DNA from 3 places in the Allobosea sp. TAB14 genome. Region 2 is predicted to be linked to each of the others. Evidence: predicted binding sites of a transcription regulator. Region 2 holds the regulator's gene; each other region holds the start of a gene.
The links. The regulator LexA, encoded in region 2, represses DNA repair genes until DNA is damaged. The targets are predictions, from matches to a motif close to TGTTCNNNNTGTGTTCNG.

Region 1 (3,079 bases), on a different contig from region 2:
AGGTTGCGCCCAGTCCGCGGCTGCAACGAGGCTGGTGATCACGCCCCCACCTGCATATGCCTCGCCGGAACCATGACGAAGAAGRAGAAGGCCCGCTGCGCTCTATCGGCGTCGCGATCTCGTTTCGGCGTCTATCCCACCTGCCTCGGACCCCTCCCAGCCAAAAACGCTTCGCCCGCCATAAGCYGGCGAACGGCGTCGTTCTTCGGCGACATATTCGCCGAYCGTSGGGCCTGTCGCGCTCCGCTCCAGCCGGCGGCTCTCGCTGTCCAGCCGCGCGATCGCGGCAAGACGGTCATCCTGACCGAGCTTCGCRTGATTGACGGCCGAGCGCAGGACGGCGATCGTCTGATCATAGACTTTGATCGGCACAGCGAAYGGCTGCCGGTCCTTGCCGCCATGGGCGAGCGAAAAACGCGCCGGATCGCTGAAACGGCAGGGCGCACCGTGCAGCACTTCGGCGACCATCGCCAGGGAACGTACCGTGCGGGCGCCGATCCCGGGCACGAGCAGGAGCTCGGAAAAATCGGCCGGGCCGCGGTCGGCCGCAGCGGCCAAAGCGCCATGGAGGCGTCGCACCATCACGTCTTGGGGCCTSACATCGTGATGCGCCGGCATCACGAGATGCGGGAGGGTCAATTGCGGAGCGCTCCGATCAGTGCTGGGGTGAGCCGGCTGCAACGCCGCCAATTCCCGAACGATCCCGTCGGGCCCCTGCTCGCGCASCAGCGCGACCTGGGCCTCGCGCGCGTGATCTGCGCATGCATCGGTGAGGTTGATGATATTGCCTGCACTTCGCCCTTCGATCGCAGCGTGGGGCGCCTCGACAAAGCTGCCGAGCTCCTCGGAATGCCAGTGATAGCGCCGCGCCAAGCCGCTATCCCCGTTCATGCCCTGCTGCACGACCGTCCAGTGGCCGTCATCGGTTACGAAGAAGCCGTGCAGATAAAGGTCGAAGCCATCCTGCACTGCCGCGCTGTCGACCTTGGCGACGAGCCGGCTTGCCTGAGCCAGCGCCGTTCCGTCGAAGCCGACCTTGGTGCCGATCTGTTCGAGCTCCGCAGGTGTGCGGCGGGATTGGTTGCCCCGTCCGCCGCAGACATGAAGCCCCAGCTCGCCGGCAAGAGGCGTCAGGCCGCGTTTCAACGCCCCGATGACGCTGGTCGTGATTCCGGAAGAATGCCAGTCCATACCCATGATCGCGCCGAAGGATTGGAACCAGAAAGGGTGTGCTAGGCGCCGTAGCAGCTCGTCCCTGCCATAGTGCTGGATGATCGCTTCGCAAATGACGCTGCCCAACCTYGCCATGCGTTCGCCGAGCCAGAGCGGAACCCGTCCGTAATGCAAAGGGAGATCGGCGCTGCCTGATCGACGTGTCATGAGYCCCGSGAACGAAAAAGGAACAAGCCTTATAATCTCGCCCGAGATCTTGTGCCAGCCCYGYCGTCCATCGACCGACCAAACATCTCAAGTCGGGATTTGAAGCAYCATTGCAAGGCGACCTCCGGCTCTCGTGCAAATCTCCGTTGCCGACGGAACAGCAGAGCCTCTGGAGCGTCCTGATTCTGGGATCCTYGAGGTCTYACAGCATTCCAACCGGAGACGMCGAGCATGGCCAARGGCAATCGTGATGCACTCAACGACCAGATCGCTCTCCTGCGCCGYCAASTCTCGGATCTGACCGAGRTGGCGGCAGCCGCCTCAGGCTCGGCTCAGGAAGAAAATTTGCAYGAGCAGATCAACGCGAAASAYGAACGCTTGAARGAACTTCTGAAGGAGCGRGGCGACGCGACCTAGACGTCAAACCAGTTGGGCGCCACGATCGATATCGTGTGGCGCGATCACGCAGTTTCATCCAGACCGGCGCACCTAGACTGTCGTGCCGGGTCGAGCGGTGTGTATCGGTGTGGCCCGTTTTCCAGGACTGAGACACCGCCGCACGATCCTGCGCTATGGCATTCTTCGAGCCGGTCCTGGCCATCATTTGAGAGCCGTCTTGTTGTCGGCGGGTTCGCGACTCGCGACGCATCGGAGTCCTCTACCCCGTCGTACTCGCGATGGCGGGCCACTCCCGGATCAGGTTCGGCGGCTCGACTTGGTTTGGGCCGACACGCGATCTCCAGCCGCTCGCTCGGCGCGCCCGGGCCGATGCAGCATCGGGGACAGCGGTTAGCTGAAGCTCCTTCCGCTATATTTGCGAGCGCGTTAGAGTTGCAAGCCAGTCAGAGAACTTTTCATTCGCAGTTCGACGTTGCCAGTCGGCCAGGGTGTAGGGTCTGGCGGCTGCGAGATCCTTGTTGAAGATTTCGACCTGGGATGCAGCGACCCCTCTGTCAAAGAAATTGATATTGGCTTCGTCGTTGAGGCGAAGCGCYCGATCATCGATGTTCGTCGATCCGATCGACGTCCAGATATCGTCCACGATCACGAGCTTGCAGTGATAGAAGGTCGGTTGATATTCGCTGATTTTAACTCCCGCTTCCAAAAGCTCCCCCCAAAAGTGCCGRGACGCCTTCCTGACGATCCGAGCGTCGGTCTGATTGCCCGGYATCAGGATTTCGACCTGCACTCCGCGGTGGCGAGCTTCCAGAAGCTGGGCCSTCGTCATCTCGTCGGGCACGAAATAAGGGGTGGCTATACGTATACTTCGCTCTGCAGATGCCAGCGCCGTCATCAACATTAGGTGCATCACGTTGCGCTGATGCGGTGAACTTARCACAATCTGCGCTGCGTTTCCGCCCTGTTGTGGAATCTCTGGAAAGTAGCGATCCCCCAATAGCAACTCGCCTGTGGCTTCGATCCAATGTTCGGCAAACGCCGCCTGCAACTCGGCCGCAGCGGGCCCTTCGATCCGATAGTGATTGTCTCGCCACTCGCTTGGCGAGCGAGCATCCCCGTTCCATTCGTCCCCGATTCCGACCCCTCCYGTGAAACCWAGKCGYCCATCCGRYATCAGAAGTTTGCGATGAGTGCGGTTGTTGAGACGATCGACCGTGTACCAACTGACGGGCCGGAAGCGGACGACTTGCACGCCMGCTTCATGCATCCGCGTGATCAGCGCCTGATCCATGGGAATGCT
Region 2 (3,915 bases):
ACCGCCTATTGCATCTTCTCCGGCAGCGACGTCGCGACGGAACGTTCGCTCATCATGACGCTGGTCATGCTCGGCGCGATCCTCGTCGACCGGGCGGCGCTCAGCATGCGCAATCTCGCGCTCGCCGCGATCATCGTGCTGCTGCGCGAGCCCGAGGCCCTGCTCGGCCCGAGCTTCCAGATGTCCTTCGGTGCGGTCGCGGCGCTGGTCGCTTTCGCCGAGCGCTGGGAGAAGCGCGACCGGTCGAAGCCGCCGACGGCCTTGCCCTGGCCTTTGGGCACGCTCTGGACGGCCTCGCTCGGCATCGTGGTGACGACGCTCCTCGCCACGGCCGCGACGGCGCCCTTCGGCGCCTATCATTTCCAGACTTTCAATCCCTTCGGCCTGCTCGGCAATGCCATGGCGCTGCCCTTCGTCTCGCTCTTCGTGATGCCGGCGGCGGTGTTCGGCGTGCTGGCCTACCCCTTCGGTCTGGACTGGCCGGCCTGGGCGCTGATGGGGCTCGCTTCCGACATCGTGCTGAAAGTCGCGCATTGGGTCGCCACCATCGACCATTCGACCGTGACGGTGGTGGCCTTCGGCCCGGCCGTGCTGCTCTCCTTTGCCGCCTCGCTGCTATGGATCACGCTCTGGACCACGGGGCTGCGCTGGCTGGCGGCGCTGCCGCTCATCCTCGGCGTCGCCTTCGCCGCGAGGCCGGAGCGGCCCGAGATCCTGATCGAGCGTGACGGCTCCGGCATCGCCGTGCGCGGCAGCGACGGCCGCCTCGCCATCGCCGGCCGGCCGAGCCGCTTCGTCCTGCAGCAATGGCTCGCTTCCGATGGCGACAGCCGCGCGCCGGACGACGCGACCCTGCGTGCCGGCATCGCCTGCGACGCCAATGCCTGCGTCGTCCGAACCGCCGACGGGCGCAGCATCTCCTATGCCCGGGATCGGATCGCCATCATCGAGGATTGCCGCCGCGCCGATCTCGTCGTCACCAACATTCCCTGGAGCGCGCCTTGCGAAGCCAGGCTCGTCGATCGGATGGCGCTGTCGCGGGACGGCGCGACCTCGCTCTACCGCGCCGCCTTCGGCTGGCGCAGCCATTCCTCGGGAAACGCCGTCGCAGACCGGCCCTGGAGCCGCCGCAAGCCTTCCGAAGCCGCAGCTCGGTCCGGCGCGCCGGCCCCCGCTGCGACACGGGCCTCTGCTGCTCCGGAGGTCGCGTCGGACGAGGCCGAGTTCGCTCAGTAGCGGCGCAGCAGGTTGACCAGCCGGCCCTGGATCTTGACGCGGTCGGGGCCCAGGACGCGTGTCTCATAGGCCGGATTGGCCGCTTCGAGCGCGATCGAGGAGCCACGCCGGCGCAGACGCTTCAGCGTCGCCTCTTCCTCGTCGATCAGCGCGACGATGATGTCGCCGGTGTTTGCCGTGTCCTGCTTGCGGATGATGACGGTGTCGCCGTCGAGGATGCCGGCCTCGACCATCGAATCGCCGCGTACCTCCAGCGCATAATGCTCGCCCGAACCCAGCATGTCGGGCGGCAGCGAAACCGTATGGCTGCGGCTCTGGATCGCCGAGATCGGCGTGCCGGCGGCGATGCGGCCCATCACGGGAATCGCGACCGGGGAGCGTGCATCGTCATCGGCTGGGGCAGGGCGCGGCTTGGCGAGAGAGGGCTGCGAGCCGAGGCCGCCCTGCACGACGGCTGGGTTGAAGCGACGCGGCTGCGGGCCAGCGAGCCCGTCCGGCATCTTGATGACTTCGAGGGCCCGCGCCCGATTGGGCAGGCGGCGGATGAAGCCGCGCTCCTCAAGCGCCATGATCAGCCGGTGGATGCCCGATTTGGAGCGCAGGTCGAGCGCATCCTTCATCTCGTCGAAGGAGGGGGGCACGCCGCTTTCGCGCAAGCGTTCCTGGATGAAGCGCAGGAGTTCGTGTTGCTTGCGTGTCAGCATGGTCCCCGCCGGTGCCCCGCGATACAGATTCGAAACAAAGCCAGAACACTATAACTGTTCGCCTTGTGTTCCGCAAGCGACTGCTACCGCAGCGGCAGAATGCGGCAGATATCGCCTTTGTGAGCCGGCTCTGCATGCGCCGGTCGGATCGTCAGGGCCTTGGCGCGCGCCAAAGTGCCCAGCATCGAGGAATCCTGCCTGTCGAACGGCGTCGCCACCCAGCCGGCCGGCGTCATGACGAGATCGGAGCGGAGATAGTCCTCACGTTTATCATTAGCCGGCATATCTTTTCCGAGAATCGCCGGGATGCTGCGATCGCGATCGGGGGCGTCCATACCGAGCAGCGCCTCGATCAGCGGTAGCAGGAAGAGATGGCCGCAGACGATCGACGAGACCGGATTGCCGGGCAGCCCGAGCACCACCATGCGGCCAAGCCGGCCGGTCATCATCGGCTTGCCCGGCCGCATCGCGATCTTCCAGAAGCCGAGGCTCATGCCGGCCCGCTTCAGCGCCTCCTGCACGAGGTCGTGCTCGCCGACCGAGGCGCCGCCGAGGGTGATCAGCACGTCGGCCTCCGCGGCACGGGCGGCGGCGATCCGCGCCGCGAGGTCGTCGTGAAGATCCGCACAGCCTCGCCCGGACGGACGCTGCCGTCGAAACGCCGCCCGGCCGCGGATTCGCCGATCACGCGGAGTTGCTTGCCGACTTCCATGTCGGCGGCACGGACGGCATAGCCGTCCATGGCGGAGTTGGCGAAAGGCGGCTGGGTGCGCAGCGCCTTCACATCGGCCGCGAGCACGCGCCAGGCGCAGCGCGCCAGGGGCTGCATCTCGCTGCCCGTCGGCCCCGGAACGCTGTCGAGCAGGGCCTTGAGCGCGACGGGAACCGGGGTGAGAGCCATGTCAGAGCGCCTTGGCGTGGTAATCGCCGGATTGTCCGCCGGATTTGTGCAGCAGGCGGATGCCTTCGATCCGCATCGCGCGATCGACGGCCTTGACCATGTCGTAGACGGTCAGGCAGGCGACGGAGACGGCGGTCAGCGCCTCCATCTCGACGCCGGTCTGACCCTTCATCTTGACCTCGGCGCGGACGCGCACGCCGGGCAGGGCCTCGTCCAGTTCGAGCTCGACAGCGATCTTGCTCAGCAGCAGCGGGTGGCAGAGCGGGATCAGTTCATGGGTGCGCTTGGCCGCCATGATGCCGGCGAGCCGGGCGGTGCCGAGCACGTCGCCTTTCTTGGCGTTGCCGTCGCGCACGATCGCGATGGTTTCCGGCGCCATCACGACGCAGCCTTCGGCGATGGCGATGCGCCCGGTCTCGGCCTTGTCGCCGACATCGACCATATGCGCCTGGCCTTGCGCGTCGAGATGGCTGAGCCGGCTCACGCCGCGTTCTCGCGCGCCTTGCCGGTGAGCAGCAGCGCGGTCGCGGCCGCGACATCGGCCTGTCGCATCAGGCTTTCGCCGACGAGGAAGGTCTCGACGCCGACCTTGCCGAGACGCTGGATGTCGGCGTGGGTGAAGATGCCGCTCTCGCTGATGACGATGCGGTCGGACGGCACGCGCGGCGCCAGCCGCTCGGTCACGGCGAGATCGACGTGGAAGCTGCGCAGGTCGCGGTTGTTGATCCCGAGCAGACGGCTTTCGAGCTTGAGCGCCCGGTCGAGCTCGGCATCGTCATGGATCTCGACGAGGACATCCATGCCGAGCTCGCGCGCCGTGTCGTTGAGCACCCGGGCGGTGGCGTCGTCGACACCGGCCATGATGATCAGGATGCAATCGGCGCCCCAGGCGCGGGCCTCGAAGACCTGATAGGGGTCGTAGAGGAAATCCTTGCGCAGCCCCGGCAGGCCGCAAGCCTCGCGCGCTTGCGTCAGGAATTCCGGCTGGCCCTGGAAGGAGGGCGCGTCGGTCAGCACCGAGATGCAGGCCGCGCCGCCCGCCGCATAGGCGCGTGCCAGCGCCGGCGGGTCGAA
Region 3 (11,485 bases), on a different contig from region 2:
CAATGCCATCGCCTGTCTCACCCTCTAAGCCGCTTCCGGCATCCGGGAAGGCTTGCTCCGCGCATCTTACAACTTCGCGACAAAACTGCGTCGAAGCGGTGACGCCCGTCAAGCCGACAATGTCCGCGAGGCCTCCTTGCCGAGGTGATCGAGCCAGCGCAGCAGCGCCGCGCGCTCGAGCGGTTTGGCGAGACAATCATCCATTCCCGCGGCGAGCGCGGCCTCGCGATCCGCCGCCGAAACATTGGCCGTGACGGCCAGCAGCGGCAAGCGCCGGATGCGGCCACGCTCCGCTTCCAGCGTCCGCACGGCACGGGCGCAGTCCAGCCCGGTCATCACCGGCATGCGGATATCGAGAAGCGCGAGATCGAGCGGCGCGGCCGCGCCGGCGAGGCTGGCCTCGATCCGCTGCAGGGCCTCGCGCCCGTCGCGGACCCAGATGACCGAGGAGCCGAGACGCTCCAGCGTCCGCGTCAGCAGTAGCGCATTGATCTCGTTATCCTCCGCGACGAGGATATTGAGGGGCTTGCGCACCGGCGATCTGGCGGCCTGGCTCTTGCCTGTAGCCGGCAAGGTTTGGGGAAAGCGCGTACCCAGCCGCTCATAGAGCGAGCGGGCGCGGACGGGCTTGATGAGGAAGCCCGAGAATCCCGCGGCCTGCGGCGAGCCGAACTGGCGCCGTGCCAGGGACGACAGCAGGATCAGGCAATCGCGGATGCCCGCCTCCCGCACCGTTTCCGCCAGCTCCTTCGCCGCGCCGTCACCGAGCGCATGGTCGATCAGCACCGCGGTCACCGGGCGTTCGCCGGCAAGGGTCGCCCGCGCGGCCTCCGCGGAGGCCGCGACGGAGACCGCCGCACCCGTGGCCCGGATCGACTCCCACAGGAAGCGGGCCGCGAAGGGCGCAGGAGAAGCGAGCAGGACATGCTGCTCCGGCCAGTGCGGGATCGGCACCGTCTCGGCGCCCGGCGCCGCGGCCAGCGGCAGGATCACGCGGAAGCTCGCGCCCTCGCCGAGGCGGCTCTCCGCCCGGACCTCGCCCTCCATCAGCCCGACCAGCCGCCGCACGATGGCGAGGCCGAGGCCGGTACCGGCATGGCGGATTCCGGGGCCATGATCCAGTTGCTCGAACTCCCCGAAAATGACCTCGAGCCTGTCGGCCGGAATGCCGGGCCCGGTATCGGAGACCAGGATCTCGACCATTCTCCCCACCCGCCGCACGCTCAGGCCGACGCCGCCGGCATCGGTGAACTTGACGGCGTTGCCGACCAGATTGAGCAGGATCTGCCGCAGGCGGTCGCGATCGCCGACGAGCTGCGCCGGCAGTTCCGGCGCGATATAGGCCGCAAGCTCGATTCCCTTGGCCTGGGCCCGGGGCGCCATCAGCTCGGAGACCGTCTCGACCAGCTGGACGACATCGAAGGGTTCCTCGACGAGCTCCAGCCGGCCAGCTTCCACCTTGGCGAAGTCGAGAATGTCGTCGACGAGGGCGAGCAGCGCCTCGCCGGAGATGCGCAGGGCCTGGACATAGGTCGACTGCTCGCCATCGAGGCCGGTATCGGCCAGCAGATCGGACATGCCGAGGATGCCGTTCAGCGGCGTGCGGAATTCGTGGCTCACCGTGGCGAGGAAGCGCGACTTCGCCTCATTGGCGGCCTCGGCCCGGGCGCGGGCCTCGACCAGCGCGTCCTCATCGGCGATACGGGCGGAGATGTCGCGGCCGACGCGCTGGATCAAGGTGCGGCCGCCTGGGCCTGGAACCGCCGTCTCGATCCAGGCGATCCAGCGCTCCCCGACATAGGTCGCGAGGCATTCGTCGAAACTGCGGGCTCCGCCGTCGAGCGTCCGCAGCGCCCGCGAGGCGAGCTGCGGCAATTGCGCCTCGCTGCCGACGAGATCGTTCTCCTCGGCGCCGAACAGCGCGGCATAGGCGGTATTCGCGTAGATGATGCGGGCCCCATCGCGCTGGACGATGAAATCGCCCTGAGCCTCGACCAGGCTGCGATAGCGCTGCTCGCTGTCGGCCAGCGTCCAGAGCTGGTCGTTCAGCGTCTCGACCTCATGGGTGAGCGATGCAAGCTGGCGGCGTGTGCGCGCCAGCTGCCTCAGCGCGAGGACGCCGCCCGTTCCCAGCAGGGCGACGATGACGGCGGCAGCGATGACGAACCATGTCCAGGACGAGAGAGCCATGCTCCCCGTCTAAGGCCGCCGCCCTGAAAAAAGCCGCTTGAGGAAAGCGCGATTTTGCCGTCAGCTTTCAAGCAAGGCTTAACCTTGGGGGCTGGCGGGGCAGCTCGGCTTTTCCCGAAACCGCGGGACCGGGGCTTTCTCTACGCCGCCTGCGCCAGCTCCCCGCCGCGCGTGCGATAGGACAGCGCCTCGGCGAGATGCAGCCGGCCGACCTTCGCTTCGCCGTCCAGATCGGCGAGCGTGCGCGCGACCTTCAGAACGCGGTGATAGGCACGGGCGGTGAGCCGCAGCGCCTCGGCGGCATCCCTCAGCAGGGCAAGGCCGGCATTGTCGGGACGGGCGATCTCCTCCAGCACCGGTCCCGGGCAGGCGGCATTGGTGGTGACGTGGCCAAGCCCGAGCGCCTCGAAGCGGGCGCCCTGGAGCGCCCTCGCCGCCGCGACGCGCGCCGCCACCTCGGCGGAACCCTCGCTGGCGGCCGGCAGGATGAGGTCGGCGGCAGTGACTGCCGGCACGTCGATCGCGATGTCGATCCGGTCGAGCAGCGGGCCGGAAATCCGGGCCTGGTACTGCGCCATGCAGCGCTCGTTCGGCTGGCGCCGGCAGGCATAGCCCGGCTCCGTCGCCTTGCCGCAGCGGCAGGGATTCATCGCCGCGACGAGCTGGAAKCGCGCGGGRTAGAYGGCACGRTGGTTGGCCCGCGAGATCAGCACCTCGCCGGTCTCCATCGGCTGACGCAGCGCATCGAGCACCTGCGGCTGGAACTCGGGCAATTCGTCGAGAAAAAGCACGCCATGATGGGCGAGCGAGATCTCGCCGGGCTTCGCCTGCAGGCCGCCGCCGACGAGCGCCGCCATCGAGGCCGAGTGATGCGGCGCGCGGAAAGGTCGTCGATCGGTCAAGGCACCGCCGGCGAGATGCCCGCCGACGGAGAGCACCATCGAGACCTCCAGAAGCTCGCGCGGCGTCAGCGGCGGCAGGATCGAAGGCAGGCGGCTTGCCAACATCGACTTGCCGGCGCCGGGCGGCCCGTTCATCACGAGATTATGGCCGCCGGCCGCCGCGATCTCGAGCACGCGCTTCGCGCTCTCCTGGCCCTTGATGTCGGCGAGATCGGGCAAGGCCCCACTCTGGCGCGCCACGGCCGGCTCGGGCCGCGCCATCACCTGCGTGCCCTTGAAATGATTGGCAAGCTGGATCAGCGAGCGCGGCGCCAGGATGTCGATATCGGCCGCCGCCCAGGCCGCCTCCGGGCCGGTCGAAGCCGGGCAGATCAGCCCCTGCCCGCGATCATAGGCCGCGATCGCGGCAGGCAGCACGCCGGCGACGGCCGCGATCGAGCCGTCGAGAGCGAGCTCGCCGAGCACGGTGTAGCCGGCCAGGGCATCCGGCGGGAGCGCGCCGATGGCCGCCATCACGGCGAGCGCGATCGGCAGGTCGTAATGGCTGCCCTCCTTCGGCAGATCGGCCGGCGCGAGGTTGACGGTGATGCGCTTGGCCGGCAGGGCCAGCCCCGAGGCGATGAGAGCCGCCCTGACCCGCTCGCGGCTTTCGGCGACGGCCTTGTCGGGCAGGCCGACGAGGACGAAGGCGACGCTGCCGGAGGAAACCTGTACCTGCACGTCGACGGCCCGCGCCTCGATGCCCTCGAACGCCACCGTCGCGACCCGCGTCACCATCTCAGCCCACCCCGTTCCCCAGCGAAACGCTAGCGGAGCTTCGAGCCCAGCGCAAGAACATATAGAGAACTGACGAAAAAGGGCGCCGCTGACGGCGCCCTTCCCCGGAACTCCGATCCTTTCGCCTCAGGCGTGGACGCCAAGGCCGATCTGGCAGGCCACGCCCGTTCCGCCCAGGCCGCAATAGCCGGCCGGATTCTTGGCGAGATATTGCTGGTGGTAGTCTTCGGCGAAATAGAAGGGCGGCGCCTCGCGGATCTCGGTCGTGATCGGCCCGTAGCCATTCGCCGCCAGCGCCTTCACGTATTCGTCGCGGGAGCGTTCGGCCGCCGCACGCTGCGCGTCGTCGAAGACATAGATCGCCGACCGGTACTGSGTGCCGAYRTCATTGCCCTGSCGCATGCCCTGSGTCGGGTCGTGATTCTCCCAGAAGGGCTTGAGCAGGTCCTCATAGGAGAKCGTGGCCGGATCGTAGACGACGAGCACGACCTCGGTGTGGCCGGTCATGCCGCTGCAGACCTCCTCATAGGTCGGGTTCGGGGTCTCGCCGCCGGCATAGCCGACGGCCGTCACCCAGACGCCGTCACCCATCTGCCAGAACTTCCGTTCCGCGCCCCAGAAGCAGCCGAGCCCGAACACGGCCTGGCGCAGGCCTTCCGGATAAGGGCCAGCGAGGCGATGGCCGTTGACGAAATGGGTTTCGGCGGTGGGGATCGCCGCGGCGCGCCCGGGCAGCGCTTCGGCCGCGGTCGGCAGTGAAGTCTTCTTGCGCAGGGAGAACATCGTCGGCTCCGTTCCGTTCAACTCGACGCCTTATGTAAGCATCGAAACGGCCTCTGCACAGGATGCCGCGTCGCAGCCCGTTCACCGACGCGTGACGATCCCGATCCGGGGCTCGGGAGGCCGGGCGAGCCAAAGCAGGGCAAAGCCGACCAGGAGCGCCACGAGCGCGGCCGGCGCCTGCATCATGGAGAGCAGCACCGGATCCCATAGCAAGGGATGGATGTCGCGCTCGATCATCGGGCCGAGCAGCCGATAGCGCTCGTGCAGCAGCGCCGCAAGGACATCGCCCACCGTGGTGAAGCGCAGCAGCGCATTCGCGATCGAACGCGCACCATCGATGACCAGAACGATAAAGCCCGCGGCGACGAGAAGATATCCGACAAGCCTGACCAGAAACCGCACAGCTCAGCCCTCTACGTCCACACCTTCGCCTACGACACGGGCCTGCCACCGCGCCGATCAAAGATGTGCGCGTGCCAACCGCCGAGCGCAACCCGCCCGGGACGATTTCCGCCGGATCGCGCCAAGCGCGCATCGCTTCGCGAGGCGGGCGAACTGCGGAGCCGGCGGCCTGATCGCAAGGGATTGTGAAAACCCTGCGACTCGGCCCTTGAAAGATTACGCCTCGGCGGTCATAAGCAGCCCGCCGGACAGGTGGCCGAGTGGTTGAAGGCGCACGCCTGGAAAGTGTGTATACGGGAAACCGTATCGCGGGTTCGAATCCCGCCCTGTCCGCCAGCTGGTTTCAGCTTTCCCGCATATGCGGTGTGCCACGCCCGATTCCGCGGAGCTTCCGTAGGTTAAAGGGTGGGGGCGATCCTCTCGAGAGGCTGGGCGCGCAGATATCCCGGCATCGCAGGGCCGCATTCTTGGGCTGGCCCGTGCCCACTTCGGTTCGCCGCGAGAACCGAAGTGGCGTGAAAAAAGCCTCCAGTAGCGTGCCCGATCCGCTTTCTGGGCCGTCGCGCGAGCGCCTGACGCGCTACCGGTGACGGCCCGTTGCCGACGTTTGCCAGCGAACCATCGATCTCAGGATTTCAGCCGAGGGGCGGCGCAGGCAAATCGATATTGCCTAGTTTGGAATTGGCTCGCCCCTCTCAGCGTCGGCTGGCGGCTTGCTCGGCTGCGCGCTGCCGTGGCCGGACGATCGCCCAGGAGCCGATGAGCACGATGACCTCCGAGAGCGCGCCGCCGAGCAGGGCCCAGGACGGTGAGACGGTCAGCAGCAGCACGAAGACGAGCAGCAGGCCGGCCGCGGCGGCGATGGCCGAGAGAATGGCGATGGAGCGGTAGTCCTGCGCGATCTCCAGCCAGATGCGCGGCATGACATAGAGCATCGGCAGGCTGCTCATCACCCAGGCCAGGACGGAGATTTTGAAGAAGCGCGTGCCTTCGAGGCTGTCGGGCTCGATGAAGGGCAGGGCGATCAGGACGACGATGCCGTAGAGGATGCCGAGGCAGGCGAGCGGCAGGGGCCAGCGCCGCAGCCGCTGCCCGACCTTGGCGAAATCGCGATGCGCCATGAGCTTGGAGAGCTCGGGATGCATCATGTTGGCGAAGGCGGTGGAGACGATGCGCAGCGGCACGAAATTGACCAGTGCCGCCGCGATCGGGGCATAGGCCGCAGGACCCGCCATCGCCGCGACCATCAAGGCCATGCCCTGGCCCTGGAGGTTGGTGATCGTCACGCTCAGCAACGACCATTTCAGGTCGCGCCAGAGCTTGCGGTAGCGCCGCCAGACATGCCGGCCGAAATTGATCCGCAGGGGGCGCCGGCGCGAGAGGATCAGCAGCACCGCGATGCCGAGCGCATTGGCCGCCATCATCACCGCGAAAGTGTGCTGGAGGATATGGGTGCCGTCCCATATCACCCAGGCGGTACCCGCTGCGCCGCAGAGGGTGAAGGTGAGATCGCTGAGGCTCACCAGCATCTGGCGATTGCGGGCAAACAAGACCGTGCGGACATGCGCCCGCATCGACCACAGCCCGATGAAGGCTCCGCCGAACAGCGCGCCCTCGTCCAGCCAGACACCCAGGACGCCGGTCACGACGAGGCCGAGCAGCAGCGACAGCAGCATCGCAGCCGAACCGAAGGTGACCTCATAGGCGCCGGCCGCGCCTGAGCCGCGGCTCTGGGCGATCGCGATGCTGGCAGGCAGCGCCGTGAAGGCACGGATATAGGTCAGGCCAAGACCGCCGACGACCATCACCAGGGCGAAGATGCCGTAGTCGCGGGCCGATACGGAATGCAGCAGCGCGATGTTGAGGCCGAGATGGAAGGCGCTCTGCATCGCCTCGCCGCCGACCATGACGACGAGTCGCAGCACGATATGGCGGAGGGCCTGGAGGTTCATCGCGGGCGGCTCGAGCCCTGGCGAAGCATGTCGGCGGCGACTGCTGCAATCGCCTGCGCGACGGCCTGCTCACTGAACAGGGCGTTGAAGCGTTCGCGACCGGCGCGCGCCATCGGTGCAAGCACACCGGGATTGCCTACGATCTCGGCGAGAGCCTGTGCCAGCGCGTCGGCATCGCCCGGCGGCAGGAGGCGGCCGGTGACGCCGTCGGCCACGACCTCGCGCAACCCGCCGATGGCCGAGGCGAGCGGCGGGCGGCCGAAAGCCATCGCCTCGATCGCGACGCGGCCGAGCGATTCCGGCCGGCGCGACGGCACGGTGACGATATCCGCCCAGCGATAGAGCGGGGTCGGATCGTCGAGGAAAGGCTCGACGCTGACATGGGAAGCGAGGCCGGCGCTGGTCACGGCTTCGCGCAGAGCAATTTCGAGGCCGGGATCCTCGAAGGCGCTGCCGACGATGCGGGTCTCGATGCGGTCGCGGATCTCCGGCGGCAGGGATGCCAGCGCGGCGAGCAGCACCTCCTGCCCCTTGATGCGGTTGATCCGGCCGAGCATCAGCACGCGCAAGGAGCGCTGCCCGTCATAGTCGGTCGGTGCCCAGTCGGCAGGACCGGCGACGCCGTTATAGATGACGTCGGAGGGGATACCGGGCGGAGCCTCGAAGGCCTCGCGCGTCGCACGGGAGTTGAAGATCAGGCGGGCGCGACCCCAGAGGATCAGCCGCCGCAGCAGCGTGCGGGTCGCGCCTTCCGGGATCTCGTGGATGTGCTGAAGTGCCTTGCCCGGAAAGAACCGGGCGGCCAGCACATGGTCCACGATGACCGAGGTGTTGATGTAGACGAGGTCCGAGCGCCTGAAGCGGCGGGCAGCCCGGAAGATGGCGCGGGGCAAGGCGATCGGCGCGGTCGCGACCAGCCGCGGCAGGTCCTTGCGGCGGAGCACCCAGAGCGGCTCGACGACGATCCGGCTCGCGTCGCCTTCGAGCAGCCGGCGGATCGGCCCATCGCGCGGCAGCACGACTTCGATCTCAGCCGAAGGGTAGGCCTGGCGCAGCGCCGCGACGCTTTCGGCGAAGCTGCGGTCCGAGCCGTAGAGTTCGTACCCTTGATGTATGCAGGCGATACGGAGCGTCACGATCCAATTCCGTTCGAGGCCGCGTCGGTCCGTTCTGGACAAGTTCGCAATCGGGAAAGCCCGTCCTAACCATTCCGGATGAAAGGAAGATAAATCACGGAAATTCAAGGCATAATGAAATTGCGACGCTTTGCCTGCGCCGGTGCGTGGGTCGGTTTGGACAGATTGAAAATGGACACTCCTCCCACCCTGCTGATCCTTGGAACACGCGGGATTCCGGCAGCGCATGGCGGTTTTGAGACCTTTGCGGAGAAACTTGCTCTGTTTCTCGTCGAGCGCGGCTGGCGCGTGGGCGTCTACTGCCAGGACGAGGTTCCGACCGTCACGCAACGGTTTCGCAGCGAGATGTGGCGCGGCATCGAGCTGATCCGGACGCAGGTCGCATCGGACGGACCGAAGGCGACGCTCGAATTCGACTGGCATTGCGTGCGGGATGCGGCACGACGCGACGCGGTGAGCCTGGTGCTCGGCTATAACGGGGCGGTCTTCCTGCCCTATCTCCGGCTGGCCGGGCGCAAGATCTTCACCAACATGGACGGCATCGAATGGCGCCGGCCGAAATGGTCCTTTCCGGTCCGCGCCTGGTTCTGGCTCAACGAATGGATCGCGGCCTGGTCGTCCAACCGGCTGGTGGCCGACCATCCCATCATCGCCGACCATCTGGCAACGCGGCGCCCGCGCTCGGCGACAGCCATGATCCCCTATGGCGGCGTGCCGATCCCGTCGGCACCGGTGGCTCCCCTGGCGAAGCTCGGCCTCGAAAGCGGCCGCTATCTCGTCTCGATCGCCCGGATCGAGCCGGACAACTCGATCCTGACGCTGGTCGAGGCGTTCTCGCGCAAGCCGCGCGGCATGAAGCTCGTGGTCCTCGGCACGTTCTCGGACAAGATCGCCTATCACCGCGAGGTCATGGCCGCGACCGGGCCAGAGGTGCTGACGCCCGGCGGGATCTATGATGCCAGCATCGTGCAGGCGCTGCGCTTCCACGCACGCGCCTATATGCATGGTCATACGGTCGGCGGCACCAATCCGTCGCTGGTCGAGGCGCTCTGGGCCGGCAACCCGGTCATCGCGCATGACAATCCCTATAATCGCTGGACGGCGGGCGAGGCCGGGCTCTTCTTCAAGGATGAGGCCAGCTGCTCCGAGGCGATCGGCAGGCTGATCGCCGACGACATTCTCGCCGGGCGTCTGAAGAAGGCGGCCTTGTCGCGGGCGCAGGAAAAGTTCAAGTGGCAGGCCGTGCTCGAGCATTACGAGCGCGAGGCGCTGGCCTTGACGGGTGGGGCCGCGGCACCCGAACTGGCTGCCGTCAAGCTGGCCGACAAGAGCTCCGGATGAGCTTCAGCCGCCGGGCCGTCCTGGCGGGAGGCGTCGGGGCAACTCTGCTCGGCGCGAGGCCGGCGCAGGCCGTACAGCCGCTCGTTCTTCGGCGCGGGATCAATCTGTGGCCATGGTTCTCGCTGACGCGGGAATTTCCGGCGCCGCGTACCGATTACGATTGGCCGCCCTTCCAGCTCGATCGTCCCGTTCCGACGGCGCGCGACCTCGGCCAATTGCGCCGGGCAGGCTTCGATTTCGTGCGCATCCCCGTCGATCCCGGGCCGATCCTGGCCGCTGCGCCGCGCGAGCGGGCGATCCTGCTGGATCAGGTCATGGCGGCGGTCGCATCGGCGCTCGGCCAAGGTTTCGCCGTCGTCCTCAATCTCCATGCCAATGCGGCCACGCATCACTGGACGCCGGCCCGTCTCTTCGGCAGCGAGGCCGCGCCGGGCCTCCCGGCCTATCTCGCATTGGTTGCGGAACTGGCGGGGCGGCTCGTGCGGCTGGGGCCGGACCGTGTCGCGCTCGAACCCGTCAACGAGCCGTTCCAGGCTTGCGGCGCAGCCGAATGGGATCGGCTCCAGCGGCGCATGCTCAGCGCCGCGCGAAGTGCTGCTCCCGATCTCACCCTGGTCGCGACGGGGGCTTGCGGCAGCATGATCGCCGGGCTGGAGCCGTTGAAGGCGAGCGCGCTCGCCGCCTTCGAGCCGCTGCTCTTCACCTTCCATTTCTACGAGCCTTACCTGTTCTCGCATCAGGGCGCGAAATGGATGAGCGAGCCGTTCTATCCCGCGCTCAACGCGGTGCCCTGGCCCGCGTCGCGCGGCACGCTGGAGACGACGCTTGCTGCCGTCCGCGCCCGGATGGCGGAGCTCGGCCAGCCGGCATCGGGGAGCGGCGCCGCGACCTATCGGGAGACCGAGCGGGTGCTGAAGGAGTATTTCGACGCCCGGCCGGACCGCCCCTTCATCGAGGGTTATCTGCGCCAGGTCGGGGCCTGGGCGCAGCGCGAAAGCGTCGCGCCCGGCCGCGTCCTGATGGGCGAATTCGGGGCGGTCCGGACAGGCGCGGGCATCGCCGCATCGGCCCCCGCCGACCGCGCGCGCTATGTCAGGGATGTTCGTATGAGCGCCGAAGCGCTCGGTTTTCCCTGGGCATTCTGGAACCTGTTCGACAGCCTGGGGCTGCTGGTCGACGATGTCAGCCGGCGGCTCGACCCGGCCATGATCGAGGCGCTCGGGCTGAAGATGCCAGGCTGAGCGGCGCTGCCTTGGTCTGGCGCTCCGGGCGATAGAGGCAGAGTACGACGATCGCGAACTTGGCGGGCAGGTTCGTCTTCGTCGCGATGCTCTCCGAGCCGTTCAGGAGGACGATCCAGACGAGCATCGGCAGCCAGACGCCGCCCGCCCGCCCGATCCGCGCGAGCTCGTACATGAACAGGCCGAAGGCCACGGTCACCAGCGCGGTGACGATCGCGCCCTGGTAGAGCGTCATGCGGATGAAGGGGTTCTCGATGCCCCATTCCAGGCCGTTGACGCGCCGGAGCGTGTCGACGAGGTCGTTGTCGGGACCGAAGACGAGATCGCCCAGCGAGAACATGCCGAGCAGGTCGAGCATCTCCTTGCGCGCGTTGGCGCTGCCGCCATCGGAGACGAAGCGCGTCGCGAGGTCGTCGAAGAAGCCGATGGTTGCCAATCCGCCGATCGCGACCGGCAGCAGCGCCGCCAGCAGGCAGGCGATCGCGGTGCCGACGAGCGAGACCCGCCCGCCGCGCAACGAGGCGAACAGCATGGCGACGCCGTAGCAGAGGCCGAGCGCCAGCGAGACCAGCAGCGCCGTCCGGCCACCGAAGACGACGAGGGCGGCGCTCTGCAAGGCGATCAGCGTGCCGCGCACGGCCGGCGAGAGCGGGCGGGAGCCGCTGATCAACGCCATCAGATAGCACGCGGTGATCATGGCATTGGCCAGCGGATGGCCGTGCAGCGCGGCGGAGCGCGTGTCGGTCTCGAAGGCGATACCG

Region 1: the regulator LexA is predicted to act here: its motif matches at 1,388-1,405, upstream of AB4Y99_RS20095 (DUF763 domain-containing protein).
Region 3: the regulator LexA is predicted to act here: its motif matches at 3,923-3,940, upstream of AB4Y99_RS00700 (YifB family Mg chelatase-like AAA ATPase).

Annotation. Positions count from the first base shown of each region.
Region 1 covers NZ_JBFRDQ010000147.1:5,945-9,023, forward strand. The annotation lists gene AB4Y99_RS20095 (DUF763 domain-containing protein) at 103-1,380, opposite strand; gene AB4Y99_RS20100 (phospholipase D-like domain-containing protein) at 2,189-3,079, opposite strand, start outside.
Region 2 covers NZ_JBFRDQ010000303.1:44-3,958, reverse strand. The annotation lists partial or broken gene AB4Y99_RS26745 (ComEC/Rec2 family competence protein) at 1-1,236, shown strand, start outside; gene lexA (transcriptional repressor LexA) at 1,230-1,940, opposite strand; partial or broken gene AB4Y99_RS26735 (molybdopterin molybdotransferase MoeA) at 2,024-2,841, opposite strand; gene moaC (cyclic pyranopterin monophosphate synthase MoaC) at 2,843-3,325, opposite strand; partial or broken gene trpC (indole-3-glycerol phosphate synthase TrpC) at 3,322-3,915, opposite strand, start outside.
Region 3 covers NZ_JBFRDQ010000002.1:45,461-56,945, reverse strand. The annotation lists gene olsB (l-ornithine N(alpha)-acyltransferase) at 1-9, opposite strand, end outside; gene AB4Y99_RS00705 (hybrid sensor histidine kinase/response regulator) at 109-2,190, opposite strand; gene AB4Y99_RS00700 (YifB family Mg chelatase-like AAA ATPase) at 2,331-3,869, opposite strand; gene msrA (peptide-methionine (S)-S-oxide reductase MsrA) at 3,996-4,652, opposite strand; gene AB4Y99_RS00690 (hypothetical protein) at 4,734-4,889, opposite strand; gene AB4Y99_RS00685 (hypothetical protein) at 4,869-5,243, shown strand; tRNA gene AB4Y99_RS00680 (tRNA-Ser) at 5,301-5,390, shown strand; gene AB4Y99_RS00675 (hypothetical protein) at 5,750-7,006, opposite strand; gene AB4Y99_RS00670 (glycosyltransferase family 4 protein) at 7,003-8,142, opposite strand; gene AB4Y99_RS00665 (DUF1972 domain-containing protein) at 8,314-9,483, shown strand; gene AB4Y99_RS00660 (glycoside hydrolase family 5 protein) at 9,480-10,724, shown strand; gene AB4Y99_RS00655 (VpsF family polysaccharide biosynthesis protein) at 10,666-11,485, opposite strand, start outside.